3 regions of the Streptomyces sp. NPDC005898 genome follow, and region 1 is predicted to be linked to each of the others. Evidence: riboswitches for the same ligand, from Rfam matches in the RefSeq annotation. Region 1 holds a riboswitch; each other region holds the start of a gene.

Region 1 (6,566 bases):
GAGGCCGTGCGAGCGGTCGGTGAGGTCCTTGACGTCGGCGATGCCCTGGAGCTTCTTGGCGCCGACCAGGTCCTTGATCTTGGAGATGACCTTCTCGGGGCCCACGGAGAAGGGCAGTTCGGTGACGACGAGGCCCTTGCGGCGCGCCGTCACGTTCTCCACGGCGACCGTGGCGCGGATCTTGAAGGAGCCGCGGCCCGAGGCGTAGGCGTCCTTGATGCCCGTCAGGCCGACGATCTTGCCGCCCGTGGGCAGGTCGGGACCCGGCACGAACTTCATCAGCGTCTCGAGGTCGGCCCCCGGGTGCTTGATCAGGTGCCGGGCCGCGGCGATGACCTCGCCGAGGTTGTGCGGCGGCATGTTCGTCGCCATGCCGACCGCGATGCCCGAGGCGCCGTTGACCAGGAGGTTCGGGTAGGCCGCCGGGAGGGCGGTGGGCTCCATCTCCTGGCCGTCGTAGTTCGGCTCGAAGTCGACGGTGTTCTCGTCGATCGACTCCGTCATCAGGGAGGTGGCGTCGGCCATCTTGCACTCGGTGTACCGCATGGCGGCCGGCGGGTCGTCGTTGCCGAGCGAGCCGAAGTTGCCGTGGCCGTCCACGAGCGGGAGGCGCATGGAGAAGGGCTGGGCCATGCGCACCAGCGCGTCATAGATCGACGCGTCGCCGTGGGGGTGCAGCTTGCCCATGACCTCGCCGACCACGCGGGCGCACTTCACATAGCCGCGGTCGGGGCGCAGACCCATCTCGTTCATCTGATAGACGATCCTGCGGTGCACCGGCTTCATGCCGTCGCGGGCGTCCGGCAGGGCCCGGGAGTAGATGACCGAATACGCGTACTCGAGGAAGGAGCCCTGCATCTCGTCGACGACGTCGATGTCGAGGATCCTCTCCTCGAACGAGTCGTCGGGCGGCGGGGTCTTCGTGCTGCGGCGGGCCATCGCTGCTGCGGCTCCTTCACCAACAAGTGCGGGTTCTGACGCCGACCATTGTGGACCGTCCCACTGACAACGCCGACCACGACCCGTGCGGCGGCGACGTCACGGCCGGGACTACGCCCTGAGCGGACCGGGAACGTCGTCAGGTGTCAGCACGCTTGCATACAGTGGCAGGACTGGCAGCAACGGTTCTGATCCAGCGAAGATCCAGCGATCGAAGGGACGTACATGCCCATGGGTCACACGGCCACAGCCGAGGCCGGCTCCGGCGGCCTGACAGCGACCGAGCACCGGCTGGCCAACGGCCTGCGCGTGGTGCTCTCCGAGGACCACCTGACCCCGGTCGCCGCCGTCTGCCTCTGGTACGACGTCGGCTCCCGCCACGAGGTCAAGGGGCGTACCGGCCTGGCTCACCTCTTCGAGCACCTGATGTTCCAGGGCTCGCAGCAGGTGCCGGGGAACGGACACTTCGAGCTGGTCCAGGGAGCGGGCGGCTCGCTCAACGGCACGACGAGCTTCGAGCGCACCAACTACTTCGAGACGATGCCCGCCCACCAGCTGGAGCTGGCCCTGTGGCTCGAGGCCGACCGGATGGGCTCGCTGCTCTCCGCGCTCGACGAGGAGTCCATGGAGAACCAGCGCGACGTCGTCAAGAACGAGCGCCGGCAGCGCTACGACAACGTCCCGTACGGCACCGCCTTCGAGAAGCTGACCGCCCTCTCCTACCCGGAGGGCCACCCCTACCACCACACGCCGATCGGCTCCATGGCCGATCTGGACGCGGCCACGCTGGAGGACGCGCGCGCGTTCTTCCGTACGTACTACGCGCCCAACAACGCGGTCCTCTCGGTCGTCGGCGACATCGACCCCGAGCAGACGCTCGCCTGGATCGAGAAGTACTTCGGGTCGATCCCCTCGCACGACGGCAAGCAGCCGCCGCGCGACGGCTCCCTGCCCGAGCGCATCGGGCGGGAGCTGCGCGAGGTCGTCGAGGAGGACGTCCCGGCCCGCGCCCTGATGGCCGCCTACCGCCTGCCCGAGGACGGCACGCGCGCGTGCGACGCCGCCGACCTCGCGCTGACCGTCCTCGGCAGCGGCGAGTCCTCCCGGCTCTACAACCGGCTCGTGCGCCGTGACCGCACCGCCGTCGCGGCGGGCTTCGGGCTGCTGCGCCTGGCCGGTGCCCCCTCGCTCGGCTGGCTGGACGTGAAGACCTCCGGCGACGTCGAGGTCCCGGTCATCGAGGCCGCCGTCGACGAGGAGCTCGCCCGCTTCGCCGCGGAGGGCCCCACCCCGGAGGAGATGGAGCGCGCCCAGGCACAGCTGGAGCGCGAGTGGCTCGACCGGCTCGGCACGGTCGCCGGCCGCGCGGACGAACTGTGCCGGTACGCGGTCCTGTTCGGCGACCCGCAGCTCGCCCTCACCGCCGTCCAGCGCGTCCTCGACGTCACCGCCGAGGAGGTCCAGGAGGTCGCCAAGGCCCGCCTGCGCCCCGACAACCGCGCGGTGCTCGTCTATGAACCCGTGGCCACCGCGGACGGGCCGGCCGAGGACGCCATGGAAGAGGACGCCGAAGAAGAGGAGGCGGCGAAGTGAGCGAGGCCGCGACGATGCAGTTCCACCCGCAGCCCCAGGCCGGCACGGCCAAGCCGTGGGCCTTTCCCGCCCCCGAGCGAGGCGCCCTGCCCAACGGCCTCACGGTGCTGCGCTGCGACCGCCCCGGCCAGCAGGTCGTCGCCGTGGAGGTGCACCTGGAGGCGCCCCTGGACGCCGAGCCCGAGGGGCTCGACGGCGTCGCCACGATCATGGCGAGGGCCTTCAACGAAGGCACCGACAAGCACTCCGCCGAGGAGTTCGCCGCCGAGCTCGACCGCTGCGGTGCCACGATGGACGCGCACGCCGACCACCCCGGCGTCCGGGTCTCCCTCGAAGTCCCGGTCTCCCGCCTCCCGAAGGCGCTCGGCCTGCTCTCGGACGCCCTGCGCGCCCCCGCCTTCGCGGACAGCGAGATCGAGCGCCTCGTGCGCAACCGCCTGGACGAGATCCCGCACGAGGCCGCCAACCCGGCGCGCCGCGCCGCCAAGGAACTCTCCCGGCAGCTCTTCCCGGCCGGCACGCGCATGTCCCGGCCCCGCCAGGGCACCGAGGAGACGGTCAGCGCCATCGACTCGGCGGCCGTACGCGCCTTCTACGAGAAGCACGTCCGGCCCGCGACGGCCACCCTGGTGATCGTCGGCGACCTCACGGGCACCGATCTGGACGCCGTCCTCGCGGACACCGTCGGCACCTGGACGGGCGGCACGGCGGAGCCCCGCCCGAGCCTTCCGATCACCGCCGACGACACGGGCCGCGTCGTCATCGTGGACCGCCCCGGAGCCGTCCAGACGCAGCTCCTGATCGGCCGCATCGGCCCGGACCGGCACGACCGGGTCTGGCCGGCCCAGGTCCTCGGCACCTACTGCCTCGGCGGCACCCTCACCTCCCGGCTGGACCGCGTCCTGCGCGAGGAGAAGGGATACACCTACGGAGTGCGGGCGTTCAGCCAGGTCCTGCGGTCCGCTCCGGACGGCACGGGCGCCGCGATGCTCGCCATCAGCGGATCGGTCGACACCGCCTCCACGGGCCCCGCGCTCGACGACCTGTGGAAGGTCCTGCGCACGCTCGCCGCGGAGGGCCTGACGGACGCGGAGCGCGACGTGGCGGTGCAGAACCTCGTGGGTGTGGCCCCGCTCAAGTACGAGATGGCCGCCTCCGTCGCCGCGACACTCGCCGACCAGGTCGAGCAGAACCTGCCGGACGACTTCCAGGCACAGCTGTACCGGCGGTTGGCCGCCACCGGCACCGTGGAGGCCACCGCGGCCGTCGTGAGCGCCTTCCCGGAGGACCACCTGGTGACGATCCTCGTCGGCGACGCCGCGCAGATCGAGGAGCCCGTCAGGGCGCTCGGCATCGGCGAGGTGAGCGTGGTCAGCGGCTGAACGACAGGTCGCGGCTGAACGAGAGGGTGCGGCTGAACCAGAGGCTGTGGCTGACCAGAGGCCGTGGCCGAATGTGAGCCGCGGCTGAGCGGGAATCAGCGCGTTTCGAGGCCCCGGTGACCGGTTCGGTCGCCGGGGCCTCATATGTCCGCCTTTGTATGGCGGTTGCCCGTCTGCCGTGTGGCGTGCGCAACAAAAGTGTCGATCCGTTTGTCGATTGAAAGAGGGGGCGCTTAGCTTCGATCCGGCTGTCCGTCACACACCACGTCGCACCCGCGGCACCGGGCAGTCATCGCCGAGTCCCCGTACGGCGCGAGCCAGGGGAGCCGGGGACCCACAGTCCCTTGGGGTGAATCGGGCACCTTGCCGTCAGGTGAGGGACTCGTAGGAGACCTTCCTGCTCCGAACCCGTCAGCTAACCCGGTAGGCGAGAAGGAAGGAAAGGATCAGCCGCTTCATGGCGTTCACCCGTGCCACCGGGAAGCACCGTCGTCCCAGCCGCCTCACCCGCACGACCGCGAACGTCGCGGGCGTCGCCGCGCTGACCACCACCGGCGTCATCGGCGGCATGGCCGCTCCGGCGCTCGCCGCCGTCGACGAAGGGGCCGTGGAGCACACCGGCCTCACCCAGGCGATCTCCGTGGGCGGTTCGCTCGCCGAGACCATCGACGCCCAGGCCGCCGCGCAGCGCCAGGCGGCCGAGGACGCCGCCGCCGCCAAGCTGGCCGAAGCGGCCGCCAAGAAGAAGGCCGCCGAGGACAAGCGCAAGGCCGAGGCCGAGGCCAAGGTGAAGGCCAAGGAGGAGCGCGAGGCCAAGGAGCGCGCCGCCCGCGCGGCCGAGCGCAAGCGCCTGAACGCCTACGTCTCCCCGATCTCCGGCTCGTACGTCTCCACGGGCTACCAGACCGGCGGCGCCATGTGGTCCTCCGGCAGCCACACCGGCGTCGACTTCCACGCCGCTTCCGGCACCCCGGTCCACGCGGTCGGCGCGGGCACCGTCGTCGAGGCCGGCTGGGGCGGCGCGTACGGCAACAACGTCGTCATCAAGATGAACGACGGCACGTACACCCAGTACGGCCACATGTCCTCCCTCGGTGTCACCGTCGGTCAGACGGTCACCCCGGGCCAGCAGATAGGCCTCTCGGGTTCCACCGGCAACTCCAGTGGCCCGCACCTCCACTTCGAGGCCCGCACCGGCCCCGAGTACGGCTCGGACATCGACCCCGTGGCGTACCTGCGCTCGCACGGCGTCAACGTCTGACCTCCCGGCACACCGAAGGCCCCGGCTCCTGCGAGCCGGGGCCTTCGCGCTTTTCCGGCCCTTCCGCGCTTGGCCAAAAGATATCCATGGATTGCGGCCCGCCGTCGGTAATTCCGGCACTCTGCAATAGAGTTGCCGAACGAGCGTCGGTCGACCGCGTTTCGCGGGGATTAAGGCGGAGGTCCGGTCATGCGTATTCCCGCGCATTCGGTGTGCACGGCCATCCGGGACGACATTGTCTCCGGTGTCCACGAAAGGGGCGGACGGCTCACCGAGGAGCTTCTGGCCCGCCGCTACGGCGTCTCGCGCGTTCCGGTGCGCGAGGCCCTGCGCACCCTGGAGGCCGAGGGGTTCGTCGTCACGCGCCGACACGCCGGCGCCTGCGTCGCCGAGCCCACGGAGCAGGAGGCGGCCGACCTCCTGGAGCTGCGCATGCTGCTCGAACCGCTCGCGGCCGCCCGCGCGGCCCGGCGCCGCACCGAGGCGCACCTCAAGGTCCTGCGCGGCCTCGTCAGGCTCGGCCAGGAGCGCGCGCGGCGGGGGCAAGGGGAGGATCTGCGGTCGCTGGGCGGCTGGTTCCACGAGACGCTCGCCCAGGCCTCCGTCAGCCCCGGCCTCATCGCGCTGCTCGCCCAGCTGCGGCACAAGATCGCCTGGATGTACGTGGTGGAGCCGCCGGCGGCGCCGTTCGACGCGTGGGCGCAGCGCGCGGCGATCGTCGACGCGGTGGGCCGCGGGGACGGCGAGCGGGCCAGGGCGCTCACCTGCGACCACATGGAGCGGACCGCGGGCGCGCACCGATTGCGCCGTTCGACGAGCGCGGGCCGTGTGAGGGAGCCGCAACATCCCGTCAACACGGTGAGCCTTCGGAATTAACGCGCGTGCCGTATACAAGTCGTAGGGCGCCTTTACTCGGGGCGGCGCTATTCGGGGACATCAATTCTGCGTGAATTTCGGAACGCGGGGCACGCGCCGCACGCGCCGGGTCACACTGAATCGCGCCGGATTTCCTTTAAGAGCTCGTCACGCGATTACGAACCGGGCTTCTTGGGCGTGTCCACGCATACGCGGGTCGTTGGCGGTGCGCGCCCCGAAGGCGCGGTGTCCTTCGGGGCGCGGGGCAGGGGTTCTGGTTCAGGCGTTGTAGCCGCCGTGGGCGTCCAGCACTGCGCCCGTGACGTACGACGCGGCGGGGCTCGCCAGGAAGGCGATCGCCGCGGCGATTTCGTCGGGGTGCCCCATGCGTTGCAGGGACAGCGAGCTGACCAGGGCCTTGAGGGTCTCGGGGTCCGGCGGTTGCATGCCGCCCTCCATCAGTCCGGCCTCCACGACGTTGGCCGTGATGTTCCGGGGCCCGAGGTCGCGTGCGACGCCCATGGTGTACCTCTCGA
Region 2 (6,566 bases), on a different contig from region 1:
AGGCGTAGCCGCCGGCCGGCCGTCGACCGGGTTGTGCCCGCCGGACGCCCGAGGGTTACGTTCGTCCGGTGAACGACACCACCGCCGCGGCCGCCGGCCGAGTCATCCTGCTGACCACCAGCCACCGCGTCGCCCCCGGCCTCCTGTCGTGGCCCGCCTGGCAGGCGCTGCACGGGGCCGACGAGGTGCTCTGCGCCGACGCCGGGCACCCCCAGCTGCCGTACCTGCGGGAGGCGGGCGTGGCCGTGACGCAGGCCTCGCCCACCGCCGAGGACCTGGTGGCCGCCTGCGCGGGCGGCCGCACGGTCCTGGTCGTCGCCACCGCCGAGGGCGAGCGGCCCCTCACCGACGGCCTGGCCCGCCTCGCCGGCTCCGGCCGCGTCGCGATGCCCGAGCTGGAACTGCTCCCCGCCTCCTACGACCTGCCCGGCGCGCGCCTGCTCGACCTGGTCCAGGTCATGGACCAGATCCGCGACGAGTGCCCGTGGTCCTCGCGGCAGACGCACGAGGGCCTGGCGAAGTACGCGATCGAGGAGGCGTACGAACTGGTCGAGGCGATCGAGGACGGCGACCGCGAGGAGCTGCGCGAGGAACTCGGCGACGTACTGCTCCAGGTGGTCTTCCACGCCCGTATCGCCGAGGACGACGCGCAGGAGCCGTTCTCCGTGGACGACGTGGCGGCGGGCATCGTGGAGAAGCTGATCCACCGCCACCCGCACGTCTTCGGCGACGACGCGGCGGACACCCCCGAGGACGTCAAGGCGCACTGGCTGCGCACCAAGGCCGAGGAGAAGCAGCGCACCTCCCTCACCGAGGGCATCCCCCTGGCCCAGCCCTCCCTGGCCCTGGCCGCGAAACTGGCCTCACGCGTACGAACGGCGGGCCTGAACGTCCCGCTCCCCCCGGGCGAGGACATGGGCCACCAACTCCTGACCCTGGCCCTGACCGCCGAAGCACAAGGAATCGACCCGGAGGAGGCCCTCCGCAAGACGACCCGAGCTTACCGAGACGCAGTAAGAGCAGCAGAAACCGCAACCTCATAACCCCCAAGGGGGCAGGGCGAAGCCCGCCCCCCGGGGGCGCGGGGAACGGCGCGAGCAACCACAGCGAACCCGCACCTACGGAAAGGCCCGCCGCAGGCGAGGAAAGGCGGGCGCAGCCGCGCCTCCTGGGGGCGCGGGGAACGGCGCGAGCAACCAAAAGCACACCCGCACGCACGGAAAGGCCCGCCGCAGGCGAAATGGGGCGGCGAAGCCCGCCCGCCGGGGGGCGCGAGCAACCAAGACGCACCCGCACATACGAAGAGGGCCCGCCGCAGGCGAGGAAGGCGGGCGCAGCCGCGCCTCCTGGGGGCGCGGGGAACGGCGCGAGCAACCAAAAGCACACCCGCACGCACGGAAAGGCCCGCCGCAGGCGAAATGGGGCGGTGAAGCCCGCCCGCCGGGGGGCGCGGGGAACGGCGCGAGCAACCAAGACGCACCCGCACATACGAAGAGGGCCCGCCGCAGGCGAGGAAGGCGGGCGCAGCCCCGCCCAGGGGCGCGGGGAACGGCGCGACCAGCCCCAGCGGCCCCGCACCCAAGAGTTCCGCCCAAGGCCCAGGGGCCAGTACTCGCCAGGTACGGTCACCGCATGCAAGACCCCCACCCCAGCCCCCCCGCCGCCGGAGCACAAAAGACACCGCCCAAGGCCCAGGGGCCAGAACTCTTCAGCTGGGAGTTCGCCACCGACCCCTACCCCGCCTACGCCTGGCTGCGGGAGAACTCCCCGGTGCACAGGACCACGCTGCCCAGCGGCGTCGAGGCCTGGCTGGTCACCCGCTACGCGGACGCCCGGCAGGCGCTCGCCGACCAGCGGCTCAGCAAGAACCCGGCGCACCACGCCGAGCCCGCGCACGCCAAGGGCAAGACCGGCATCCCGGGCGAGCGCAAGGCGGAGCTGATGACGCATCTGCTCAACATCGACCCGCCGGACCACACCCGCCTGCGCCGTCTCGTGTCGAAGGCGTTCACCCCGCGCCGCGTCGCCGGGTTCGCCCCCCGGGTCCAGGAGCTGACGGACCACCTCATCGACGCCTTCGCCGAAAAGGGCGGCGCCGACCTCATCCACGAGTTCGCATTCCCGCTCCCCATCTACGCCATCTGCGACCTCCTCGGCGTCCCCCGCGAGGACCAGGACGACTTCCGGGACTGGGCGGGCATGATGATCCGCCACGGCGGCGGCCCCCGGGGCGGGGTGGCGCGGTCGGTGAAGAAGATGCGCGGCTACCTGGCCGAGCTGATCCACCGCAAGCGGCTCGACCCCGGCGACGACCTCATCTCGGACCTGATCCGCGCCTCCGACCACGGCGAGCACCTCACGGAGAACGAGGCCGCCGCCATGGCCTTCATCCTGCTCTTCGCCGGCTTCGAGACCACCGTGAACCTCATCGGCAACGGCGTGTACGCCCTGCTGACCCACCCCGAGCAGCGGGCACGGCTCCAGGCGGCCCTGGCGCGGGGCGAGAGCGCCCTGCTGGAGACGGGCGTGGAGGAACTGCTGCGCTTCGACGGCCCCGTGGAGCTTGCCACCTGGCGGTTCGCGACCGAGGCGCTGACCGTCGGCGGGCAGGACATCGCCGCCGGTGACCCCGTCCTGGTCGTCCTCGCGGCCGCCGACCGCGACCCCGCGCGCTTCGAGCGGCCCGACACGCTGGACCTGTCCCGGCGCGACAACCAGCACCTGGGGTACGGGCACGGCATCCACTACTGCCTGGGCGCGCCGCTCGCCCGCCTGGAGGGCCAGACCGCCCTCGCGACGCTGCTGCGGCGTCTTCCCGATCTGCAACTCGCGGGCGACCCGGCCGATTTGCGCTGGCGTGGCGGCCTGATCATGCGGGGACTGCGCACCTTGCCGGTGGAGTTCACACCCGCACAGGAAACGGCCGCCGGACGAGCCGGGGCTGACGGCACGTCACGACTGTGATCTTCGCGTGATCTCCGCTGCATCGACTTGTGACAAGTGTTCGAGTGCGGCTACGTTCACGTCGACTCGGGCACCTCGGTGCCCGAGTCGTCGTCACAGTCTCCCGAAAGGCAACCGCATGCTCTCCGGCAATGGTCGTCACCGACGCCCCCGCCAGGCCCCGGCCCTCATCGTCGCGGCCGGAGTCACCGGATCAGCCATCGCCATCCCGCTCCTCGGGGCCACGAGCGCGAGCGCCGCCGAGACGGTGACGTGGGACAAGCTCGCCGAGTGCGAGAGCGGCGGCGAGTGGAGCGCCGACCCCGGGAACGGTTACTACGGAGGGCTCCAGCTCTCCCAGGAGACGTGGGAGCAGCACGGCGGCCTGAACTACGCGCCGAGCGCCGACGAGGCCTCCAAGTCGCAGCAGATCGCCGTGGCGGAGGACATCCTGGACGCCAAGGGCCCGAAGGCCTGGCCGAGCTGCGGGCCGATCGCCGGGCTCACCGACGGCGGCGCCGCGGCCGACGTGGACCCGGGCGACCCGATCCTCCCCGAGCCCTCGGACGCGTCGGGCGCCGGCGGCACAGGCGGCAAGGGTTCGGACGAGAAGGCCCGTGACAAGGCCCGGGAGAAGACCGGCGAGAAGGCCGGCGAGGCCGAGTCCGCGGCCGGGAAGGCCGCCGGTTCCGCCGACGCCTCCGACGGCACGTCAGACAAGCGGAAGCCCTCCGACCGCGCGGGCGACACGCCCGGAGCGGACCGCGCCTCCCGAGACAAGAATCACGACGGGGCGGACGCCGCGGACACATCGGACGGCAAGGGCGGGGCGTCCGAGGCGGACAAGTCCGGCGCCGAGGACGGCACTTCCCGCGGCCCGAAAAATCCCTCCGACACGGCTGACCCTGCCGACGCCTCCGAGGGCTCCGCCACCGGCCGCCACCGCGCCGGCGACGCGGACGAGACCTCCGCGGCCGACGCGCGGAACGGGGACGGCGGTCCCACCGGCCGGCACGCCTCGCGCGGCGGCGAACGCACCCAGAAGGTCGCCGACGGGACGTACGAGGTTCGCTCCGGGGACAACCTCTCGGTCATCGCGGACGACCTGGACGTCAAGGGCGGCTGGCACGAGCTGTACTCCGAGAACAAGGAGACCGTCGGAGCCGACCCGGACCTCATTCTCCCCGGTCAGAGCCTCGATTTGGGCGAAAAGTAGCGGTAGTTGACGAAGCGTCCGCCGGGCGCTTCGCAACTGTATGTCCGCATTGGCGCAAGTGAGAGATGGGTCTCAGAAGACCTGATCGTCTTTGAAATTGTGGCGATCGCGTGACTACGGTCGTCATCGCCCGCCACTCGTGGGCCCCGCCGGTCGGTACGCCGAATCCTGCCAACGGCCGGACGGGAACAGTCGTCGCTTCGAGCGCCGTGGGCAGGAGCGGGGGACCCAAGGTAAGTGCCGGGTCCGGACGTTGGGGCTTCCGCGAGGGAGCGCCGCGAACGGGACCGGCTTGGGGTGAAGTCGCATCGAAGTCGGTGCGACCGGGCAACTTCACTGGCCCGAACCCGACAGCTCACCTCGCAGGCGTCGGTGAGGGGATGAACTCATGCTGTTTTCCAGCAAGGGCAAGCACCGCCGTCCGTCCAAGGCCACCCGTGTCGTCACGCTCGCCGGTGTCACCGGTGCCGCCGTGGCCGCCCCGCTGATGGCCGCCGGTTCGGCCAGCGCCGCCACCGGCCAGGAGTGGGACGCCGTCGCCCAGTGCGAGTCCGGCGGCAACTGGTCGATCAACACCGGCAACGGCTACCAGGGCGGTCTGCAGTTCTCGCCCTCCACCTGGGCCGCGTACGGCGGTACGAAGTACGCGCCCACCGCCGACAAGGCCTCCAAGGCCCAGCAGATCGAGATCGGCGAGAAGGTCCTCGCCGGCCAGGGCAAGGGTGCCTGGCCGAGCTGCGGCGTCGGCCTCTCGGGCGCCGCGTACAACGGCGGCGGCGCGCAGCAGGCCCCGCAGCAGCAGGCCCCGCAGCAGCAGGCCCCCCAGCAGCAGGCCCCGCAGCAGCAGACCAAGCCGCAGCCGCAGCAGACGCAGCAGCAGGCCGCCCCTCAGCAGCGGGCGCAGCAGGCCCCGAAGCCGCAGCCCGCGCCGCAGACCGAGTCGCGCAAGACCGTCGAGACCCCGACCGGCCAGCGGGTCGAGAAGGGCGACGGCGAGTACAAGGTCAAGACCGGCGACACGCTGTCCAAGATCGCCGCGGCGCACGGCGTCAAGGGCGGCTGGCAGAAGATCTACAAGCTGAACGGCGACATCATCGACAACGCCGACTTCATCTTCCCGGGCCAGCAGCTCCACCTCAGCTGACCCGCCCGCGGCCGTGCCCGCCGCGGACGCACGGCCGCCCGCCCCGTCCCCACGGGCTCCCCGCCCCGGTGCGCGTACCCCCGTACGCACCGGGGCGGGGGCATGTCCGCGGCACACCCGCCCCGCCTGTTCGCTACCAGCGAGTAGAAAACGTGGGCTTACGCCCCGTTTCCCGGCTGTTTGTGCGACTGTCCGTCCCAGGGGACGGGCGGTCGGCTGGCCGAAGGCTCCGGGCCGGTTAGGCTCAGGAGACGCAGGGCCGAAGCGGCTCTCGTAAACGCGTCACATCCCAGAAGGAGATGCTCGTGCCGTCCATCGACGTCGTCGTAGCCCGGGAAATCCTGGACTCCCGAGGCAACCCCACGGTCGAGGTCGAGGTCGGCCTCGACGACGGCAGCACCGGTCGTGCCGCCGTCCCGTCCGGTGCCTCCACCGGTGCTTTCGAGGCCATCGAACTCCGTGACGGTGACCCCAACCGTTACCACGGCAAGGGCGTGGAGAAGGCCGTCCTCGCCGTCATCGAGCAGATCGGCCCGGAGCTGGTGGGCTACGACGCCACCGAGCAGCGGCTGATCGACCAGGCCATGTTCGACCTGGACGCCACCGACAACAAGGGCTCCCTCGGCGCCAACGCCATCCTCGGCGTCTCGCTCGCCGTCGCGCACGCCGCCTCCGAGGCCAGCGACCTGCCGCTGTTCCGCTACCTCGGCGGCCCGAACGCGCACCTGCTGCCCGTGCCGATGATGAACATCCTCAACGGCGGGTCGCACGCCGACTCCAACGTCGACATCCAGGAGTTCATGATCGCGCCGATCGGCGCCGAGTCGTTCTCCGAGGCGCTGCGCTGGGGCACCGAGGTCTACCACACGCTGAAGAAGGTCCTGAAGAGCAAGGGCCTGGCCACCGGCCTCGGCGACGAGGGCGGCTTCGCCCCGAACCTCGACTCCAACCGCGCCGCCCTCGACCTCATCCTGGAGGCCATCAAGGAGGCCGGCTACGTCCCCGGCGAGCAGATCGCGCTCGCGCTCGACGTCGCCGCCTCCGAGTTCTACAAGGACGGCTCCTACGAGTTCGAGGGCAAGTCCCGCTCGGCCGCCGAGATGACCGAGTACTACGAGGAGCTCGTCGCCTCGTACCCGCTCGTCTCCATCGAGGACCCGCTGTTCGAGGACGACTGGGCCGGCTGGAACGCCATCACCGAGAAGCTCGGCGACAAGGTGCAGCTCGTCGGCGACGACCTGTTCGTCACCAACCCCGAGCGCC
Region 3 (6,566 bases), on a different contig from region 1:
CTAGGGAGGGGTGGGCCCCGGCGGCGCGGAGGCGGGGCGCGCGCTCGCCGGACCTGGCAGCGCGCTGCTTCCGGGATCCGGGCGTGGTGCCCGCCGAGGGGCCGGTCACCGACCTCGCGGGCGACCGGCGAAGCCAGGGGTCGGCGGGCAGTCACGTGTGCACGCCAAGGTGCCGGTGCGGTCGAGCAGCCGCGGGGCGTTCGGCGGTGCGGCAGGCGCGCGGAGGCTTCGCCGGGGACGGTCGGGCCGGGTGACGTGATGCGGGGGCTCAGCGCACCGGGAAGCCGAACACGTAACCCTGCTCCTTGAGGCGGGGGAGGAGCCGGCGCAGCGCCTCGACGGTCTGGGTGCGGTCGCCGCCCGCGTCGTGGAAGAGGAGCGTCGGCCCATTGGGCAGCTCCCGCTCCACGGTGGCGACGATGGCGTCCGTGCCGGGGCGCTCGAAGTCCTTGGTGTCGACGTTCCAGCCCAGCGGGCGCATGCCCCGGGAAGCGGCGAGCTTGCGACTGTACGGGGTGAACGCCCCGCCGGGCGCCCGGTAGTACATCGGCCGCACACCGCCGGACGCCTTTGTGATCATGCGTTCGGCGTCGAGTATCTGCTGCGACTGATAGCGCTGGGAGTTCTTGTCCATGGCGGTGTCGTGCGACACCGAGTGGTCGCAGAGCCGGTGCCCGTCCGCGACCACTTTCTTCACGAGGTCGGGGTGGGCCCGCGCCTGCGTCCCCACCATGCAGAACGTGGCCTTCACCCCGTACTCCCGCAGCAGGTCGAGCACTTGAGGGGTCCATACGGGGTCGGGGCCGTCGTCGATCGTGATGTTGACGCCGCGCTTCCCCTTCTCCGAGGCGTGCGCGATGGTCGCCGAGACCGGCTTGACGTCACCGCCGGGCTCGGCCGATGCGCCCGCGCGCGGCGGCGCGTCGCTCACGTCGCCGGCCTGCGCGGTCCACACCGAGGCGCCGGTGGCGAGCACCGTCACACCGAGCGCCGCCCCGATCAACTTGCCGTACCAGCCCCGTCCCCCGCTGTGCCGTGCCATGCCCGCCCCTCTCACGTCATCCTCGCCGGTCCCCGGTCCGGTGGCCTTACCGCCACATGCCAGGACGGGGCCGGGCGACCGAGGGATGCGCCTGTTACGGATCACGGACAATTTCGTGAGAGTTCGCGGACAACCCGCCGCGAGCGGAGGCACGGGTGGCGGGTGCCGTCGACTTCCGCCGCCTGTGCCGACGCGGCGTCAAACCCCGTGGCAGAGGCCCGCCTTGACCGTCGTACGCGTCGAACGCACGGGTTTTTTTGAGCGAGACGGACATCGGGCGGTTCGGCCTTCGACCGCCCCCGAAGGACTGGGCACTTCGCGCCGGGATGTCGGCGATGTCCACCCGCCGGGGCCCGCCACCTCGTCAAGGGTGAGAATGAACCCCACATTTCCCCTCGACCAGGAGATTCATGTACAAGCGCCTGCCTGTCCTCGCCCTCTGCCTCGCCGCGGCCGTCCTTGGCACATCGGCGTGCGACGACGACGGCGACGACCGCCCCCGGGCCTCGGCGTCCGCGGCCTCGACCACCGGGTCCGCGCCCTCGGCCGGCGCGTCCACGCCCGCGCCCAGCGCCGCCGAGCCGCGCAAGCTGACGGGCGTGATGTCCAAGCTCTACCTCAAGACGATCCGGGACCACTACCCGGACCTGGCGGACATCGATGACGCGACGCTTCTCGCACACGGCAACGCCTTCTGCGCCGCGCGGGGGAAGGCACTCGGTGACCAGGCGAAGAAGACGATGAGGGAAATCGACACCACTCCGAAGCAGACTGCCCAGATCATGGGAACCGCGCACGGCCTGTGCCGGTAGCGCCAGTGGTGACGGCCTGTCAGCCGTGCACCCGCTCCGAGCTGGACGGCCTCTACCGCGCGCCCGGCGTGCGGCTGCCCGAGGACGTCGAGTAATCGCTGTTACGGCACAACGGGTCGGGACTCACCGACGTCATCCCGTCCATGTACGCGCTCTACAGCGTCCCCGCCCCCGTGGATCGCCGTCATGGGTGACGGTGAGGAGTGGCGGGCCGTCGATATGGACACCGACTTCCCAGGGACATTGGTCTGGGCGGATGTGAGGGGTTGAGGGGTGATTCGCCCCAGTTCGAGCCGTTCCTTGGAGTGGCCGGGTGATCCGGTTCGCACTCGGCGGGCCGGGCGCAAACGGCCGGACCGGTCCGGGCCCCAGTGGAACGAGCCGCCCGGCGGGTGATCCGCCGGGCGGGCGGTCTGCGTGGGGGATGAGGGCTAGTACGGGCCGTTCACGTTGTCGATCGAGCCGTATCGGGCGGCCGCGTAGTTGCAGGCGGCGGTGATGTTGGCGACGGGGTCGAAGCTGTCCAGCGACGTGCCGGGCACGTGGTACGCGGTGAACGTGGGGCCGATGACCTGCAGGAGTCCCTTGGAAGGCGTGCCGGCGACCGCGTTGACGTCCCAGTTGTTGATGGCCAGCGGGTTGCCGGAGGACTCACGCATGACGTTGCGGTGGATGCCCTCGTAGGAACCGGGGATGCCGTGCCGGGCCATGATGTCCAGCGACTCCCTGATCCAGCCGTCGAGGTTGTCGGGGTAGGTCTTCTGCGCGGGAGCGACGGCGGGCACGGCCTCACGCGCCGAGCGGTCCGCCCGCTGGGCGGACGCCGGGGAGGCGGCCGGCTTCTTCGCGGGCTCGGCCGCGCCCTTCGCGCCGAGAGTGAGCTTGAGACCCGGGTGTATCAGCTTCGGGTCGGCGCCGAGTACGCCGCGGTTGTCCTCGTAGAGCTTCTTCCAGCCGCCGCTCAGGGAGTGCTCCTGGGCGATCTTGGAGAGGGAGTCGCCCGCGACGACGACGTAGGTCCTGGAGTCGGCGGCCGGCTTGGCGGGGGCGCCGGCCTCGGCCGCGCCGGCGCTGGTGGCACCGAGCACGGGGAGGACGAGCACGGCTCCGCCCGTTCCCGCGGCGGCGATGCCCCGGTTGAGCGAGCTGGACTTGGGGCGGCGGTGCTTTCCCTTTGCGGGCATGACGAAACGTTCCTCTCCGTCGCCTGCGAGGTGAGCTGTCGGGTTGGGACGGGAGCTGTCCTGGCGCGTGGGGAGCGCGCCTTCACCCCGAGCCGATCCGGAATCCGGATCGGCGGCTTACCTGGGTCCCCCGCTCCTGCCGTGGATGAGTGAGTGGAAGGGTTTCCGGACAGCGGCAGGATTCGGCGTTCCGTCCGGATTGACGGTGACATTAAGCGAGAGCGCCGGGCCACAACAAGGCCGGAATTCACACTGGCGAATCCAAAGAGACTTCCCTGGGAATTTGATCTCCCCGACTCTTTGATCGTTAAAGTCAACTCGCTTTGCGGGGAACGGGAGTTTGTGCGGGGGGCTACGCGATCATCCTCTGTCGGCGTGACACATTTCACTGAATCGGCAGGGGGGAACCGGCGTTTAACGTCGCAAAGAGTGTCTTGAATAGTACATCTGCGACCAAAGTGGCGACTGGCTAATTGCTGCGCAAAGATGGACATATTGAACCCCTTGAGGGCGGCACCGCCCCGGTGCGGCGCAGGGGGTTCATGACGCCTACTGCCGTGAAAGGTCTGTCTTCTTTATGGCGAAGCAGTCCAGCCTCTCCACCGGTCACCGATTGCCCGCGGGAATGAAAACTGCTCGTGCCGGATGGGCCGACACGAGCAGGAGAAGCGGTGAATTGGTGGTGAGGTCACGTCATGAAACGGCAGTTCCTTCGAGTTCGACCATCTGACCCGGGATCGCCAGCCGTGTCACCCCGAGCATCGTGGTGGCCGGTGCCACTCCCGCAATGCCCAACCGCGAGGCCAGCAGCCTGTAATGAGGGAACAGCAGATCGACGTCGGTGGTGTAGACGTTGAGCCGGACAAGGTTCGCGAGGGACATGCCGGCCTCGCCGAGCACGGCCTCCAGATTGTCGAGGCTCAGCGTCAACTGTCCGGCCATGTCACCCTCGTACTGAGGCTTGCCGTCACCGTCCATCGCGGTCTGCCCGGAGCAGTAAAGGGTCCGGGTGTGCCCGCTGACGAGTTCCCCCTGGTTGAATCCCATCTCCACCGACCACGTCACGGGATTGACCGCTGTTCGTTCCACTGCCACATCAGCTCCGTTCGACTGCACGGGAAATACGGACATCCGTCGGCGCCCGCGCTGGTGCCGACGTCGGTGTTCCGGAGCCTGTCAACGAATCACGACACCCTCGGTCATGTATTCGATAGGGTCTGCCGCATGCGCGCCGATCGACTGGTCTCGCTGGTGCTGATGTTGCGTCAGCGCGGTCGGCTGACCGCGGACACGCTCGCCCGTGAGCTGGAGGTGTCCACCCGTACCGTGCTGCGCGACATCGAGGCGCTGTCCGCGGCCGGGGTCCCGGTCTTCGCGGAACGCGGCAGGCACGGCGGGTTCGCGTTGTTGCCCGGTTTCCGGACGGAACTCATGGGGCTGAACCACGACGAGGCCGTGGCCCTCCTGGCCGCCGGACCGGGGCGCGCGGAGCGGGTGTTCGGCCTCGGCCCGGCGCGTGCCGCCGCTCTGCGCAAAGTCGTCGACGCGCTGCCCGAAAGCCATAGGGCCCCCGCGAGCGACGCGGCCCGGCGCTTCCTCGTGGAACCGGAGACGGACCTGCTCCCAAGCCGGTCGGACGCCGAGAAGGTGCCGGAGGCGGTGATGGCCGAGATCCGGCGCGCGGTGCTAGCCGGGCACAAGCTGCGCATCCACTACGCGGCCACGGACCAGCCGCCGCGGTGGCGCACGGTGGACCCGATCGGACTGGTCACCGTGCGGGACCGGGGTTACCTGCTCGCCACGCGATCCGGCGCGGACCGCACCTACCGGCTGTCCCGGGTCTCGGTCGCCGAGGAACTCCCCGAACCGGCACAGCGGCCGAACCAGGTCGACCTGGAACGGATCTGGCGGGAACGCTGCGCGCGGTTCCTGTCCGACGGCCACCTCACCGTGCCGCTACGGGTGAATCCGCGCCGGCGCGAGGAGTTGCTGAACACCGCCGTGGCGGTGCGCGCCGCGGACCCCGGCCTCCATCCCGACCCTGAGGGGTGGCTGCGGCTGGAGGCGACGTACCAGGACCTGCGCCATGCCGAGTGGGCGCTGTGGCAGCTCGGCTCGGACGCGGAAGCCTTGGCCCCCGCGGCCTTGCGCACCTCCCTGCGCGACCGCGCCGCCGCGATGGCCGCGCGTTACGCCGAGTCCCCGGAGTCCTAGCTCGGGCGCCGGCCGCAGCGGAACCAGCCGGAAGACCACGCGTCCGCCGCCGTGGCGGCCTGTTGAGCGGCTCGTCCCGCCGGGAAACGTGAGTGGAGTACTCCTCCGCGAAGCCCCGCAGTGTCACCCCGGCCTCGGCCAGTGAGCGGCGCTGCGCGTCGAAGGACTGCCGGACGGTCGAGGCGCGGGCGCGTCCAGCCAACAAAAGGCCGAAGCCGTGCCGAGGCAAGCTGCTCTTGTTCGCCCCCAGGCCCCAGCCGCCGTCCCACAGGATTGGTCACATGCCCCCGGGGTAGCCGCATCTCATGCTTGGCAACCCTCATCGGCTGCCGGGGTCTCTCGCCCGCGCAATCCAGCGGCGCAAAACGCCCCGGCACGCCCGATCCCAGCGCCGACGCGGCAGGATCCACCGCCGCCTGCTCGCCTACCGCGATGTGCAGATCCTCCACTCCCTCGCGCCCGACGCCCGGGCCGACAGCCTCCTTCTCGTCCACATCCGCCGGGTCGTGGGCCATCTCACCTACGAGGTCTGCGAACAGTGCGCGAGCGGCGTCATCTCGGAGATCCACGTCGCCGCGCCCCTGCTCGACAGCGGTCTGGAGACCCGCGCCATCTCGCACCTGCGCGCCTGCTACCCCGACGTGACGTGGCGCAGCTGCCCGGCGCGGCGCACGACCCGCACGTTGGTGCACCGCATGCACCTGCCGGAGAGCAGGACCGAACGCGCGTGCTCCCACACTGAGGCCCTCGACCCGACCGGAAGCTGAGACCGGCGCGCAGTCACCTCCGCAGTCCCACCGGCAGCTCCACCCAGCGACGCGGAAAGCCGGCACCGAGCGACGTGGCAGCGACCAGACGCTCGACGTGGACCCCCGTGCCGAGGAACTTGGGATTGTTCGGGTGGCGGCTGTGGGACGTCTGTTCAGCGATGGGTGCACGCCCTAGGCTGAGCGGCCTTCGCCTCCTGGGAGGTCTCGTGAACGGGTTCGTGAACGGTCTCCGTGCGGCCCTCGTCTGCTGTGTGATCGCGTGCGTCGCGGCGGTGTCGGCTCCTGGGGCCACGGCCGCGACGCCCGGCTGGACGGTGCTTCCCGTGCCGCCCGCGGCGGCCTCACCGGTGACCGTGTCCGACTTCGCCGCCCGTGGGCCGGGCGAAGGATGGGTGACCGGATACGAGCACACCGCCGACGGGCTGCGCCCGATGCTGTACCGGTGGGACGGCAAGGCGTGGAGCCGGGACACGACCTTCCCCGGCGCCGGGGACCCGGGCTGGCTCGGCAAGGCGCGGTTCGTCGGCGACGAGCTGTGGATCCT

What was found. Region 1 has a riboswitch for cyclic di-AMP ahead of ABZ385_RS19225 (M23 family metallopeptidase). Riboswitches for the same ligand answer to the same signal wherever they lie in the genome.
Region 2: another riboswitch for cyclic di-AMP. It lies ahead of ABZ385_RS17855 (transglycosylase family protein); the one in region 1 lies ahead of ABZ385_RS19225 (M23 family metallopeptidase).
Region 3: another riboswitch for cyclic di-AMP. It lies ahead of ABZ385_RS05625 (LysM peptidoglycan-binding domain-containing protein); the one in region 1 lies ahead of ABZ385_RS19225 (M23 family metallopeptidase).

Annotation. Positions count from the first base shown of each region.
Region 1 is NZ_JBEXWC010000013.1:87,151-93,716, reverse strand. Features, by position in the region: gene ABZ385_RS19240 (DNA topoisomerase IV subunit A) at 1-939, opposite strand, end outside; gene ABZ385_RS19235 (pitrilysin family protein) at 1,165-2,532, shown strand; gene ABZ385_RS19230 (pitrilysin family protein) at 2,529-3,914, shown strand; cyclic di-AMP (ydaO/yuaA leader) riboswitch at 4,198-4,359, shown strand; gene ABZ385_RS19225 (M23 family metallopeptidase) at 4,372-5,175, shown strand; gene ABZ385_RS19220 (GntR family transcriptional regulator) at 5,365-6,051, shown strand; gene ABZ385_RS19215 (SDR family oxidoreductase) at 6,310-6,566, opposite strand, start outside.
Region 2 is NZ_JBEXWC010000011.1:241,869-248,434, reverse strand. Features, by position in the region: gene ABZ385_RS17875 (SurA N-terminal domain-containing protein) at 1-8, shown strand, start outside; gene ABZ385_RS17870 (nucleoside triphosphate pyrophosphohydrolase) at 69-1,043, shown strand; gene ABZ385_RS17865 (cytochrome P450) at 1,633-2,964, shown strand; gene ABZ385_RS17860 (transglycosylase family protein) at 3,083-4,159, shown strand; cyclic di-AMP (ydaO/yuaA leader) riboswitch at 4,355-4,543, shown strand; gene ABZ385_RS17855 (transglycosylase family protein) at 4,548-5,303, shown strand; gene eno (phosphopyruvate hydratase) at 5,609-6,566, shown strand, end outside.
Region 3 is NZ_JBEXWC010000003.1:84,367-90,932, reverse strand. Features, by position in the region: gene ABZ385_RS05635 (polysaccharide deacetylase family protein) at 269-1,042, opposite strand; gene ABZ385_RS05630 (hypothetical protein) at 1,453-1,854, shown strand; gene ABZ385_RS05625 (LysM peptidoglycan-binding domain-containing protein) at 2,286-3,038, opposite strand; cyclic di-AMP (ydaO/yuaA leader) riboswitch at 3,044-3,236, opposite strand; gene ABZ385_RS05620 (RidA family protein) at 3,732-4,127, opposite strand; gene ABZ385_RS05615 (WYL domain-containing protein) at 4,263-5,252, shown strand; gene ABZ385_RS05610 (hypothetical protein) at 5,558-6,019, shown strand; gene ABZ385_RS05605 (hypothetical protein) at 6,241-6,566, shown strand, end outside.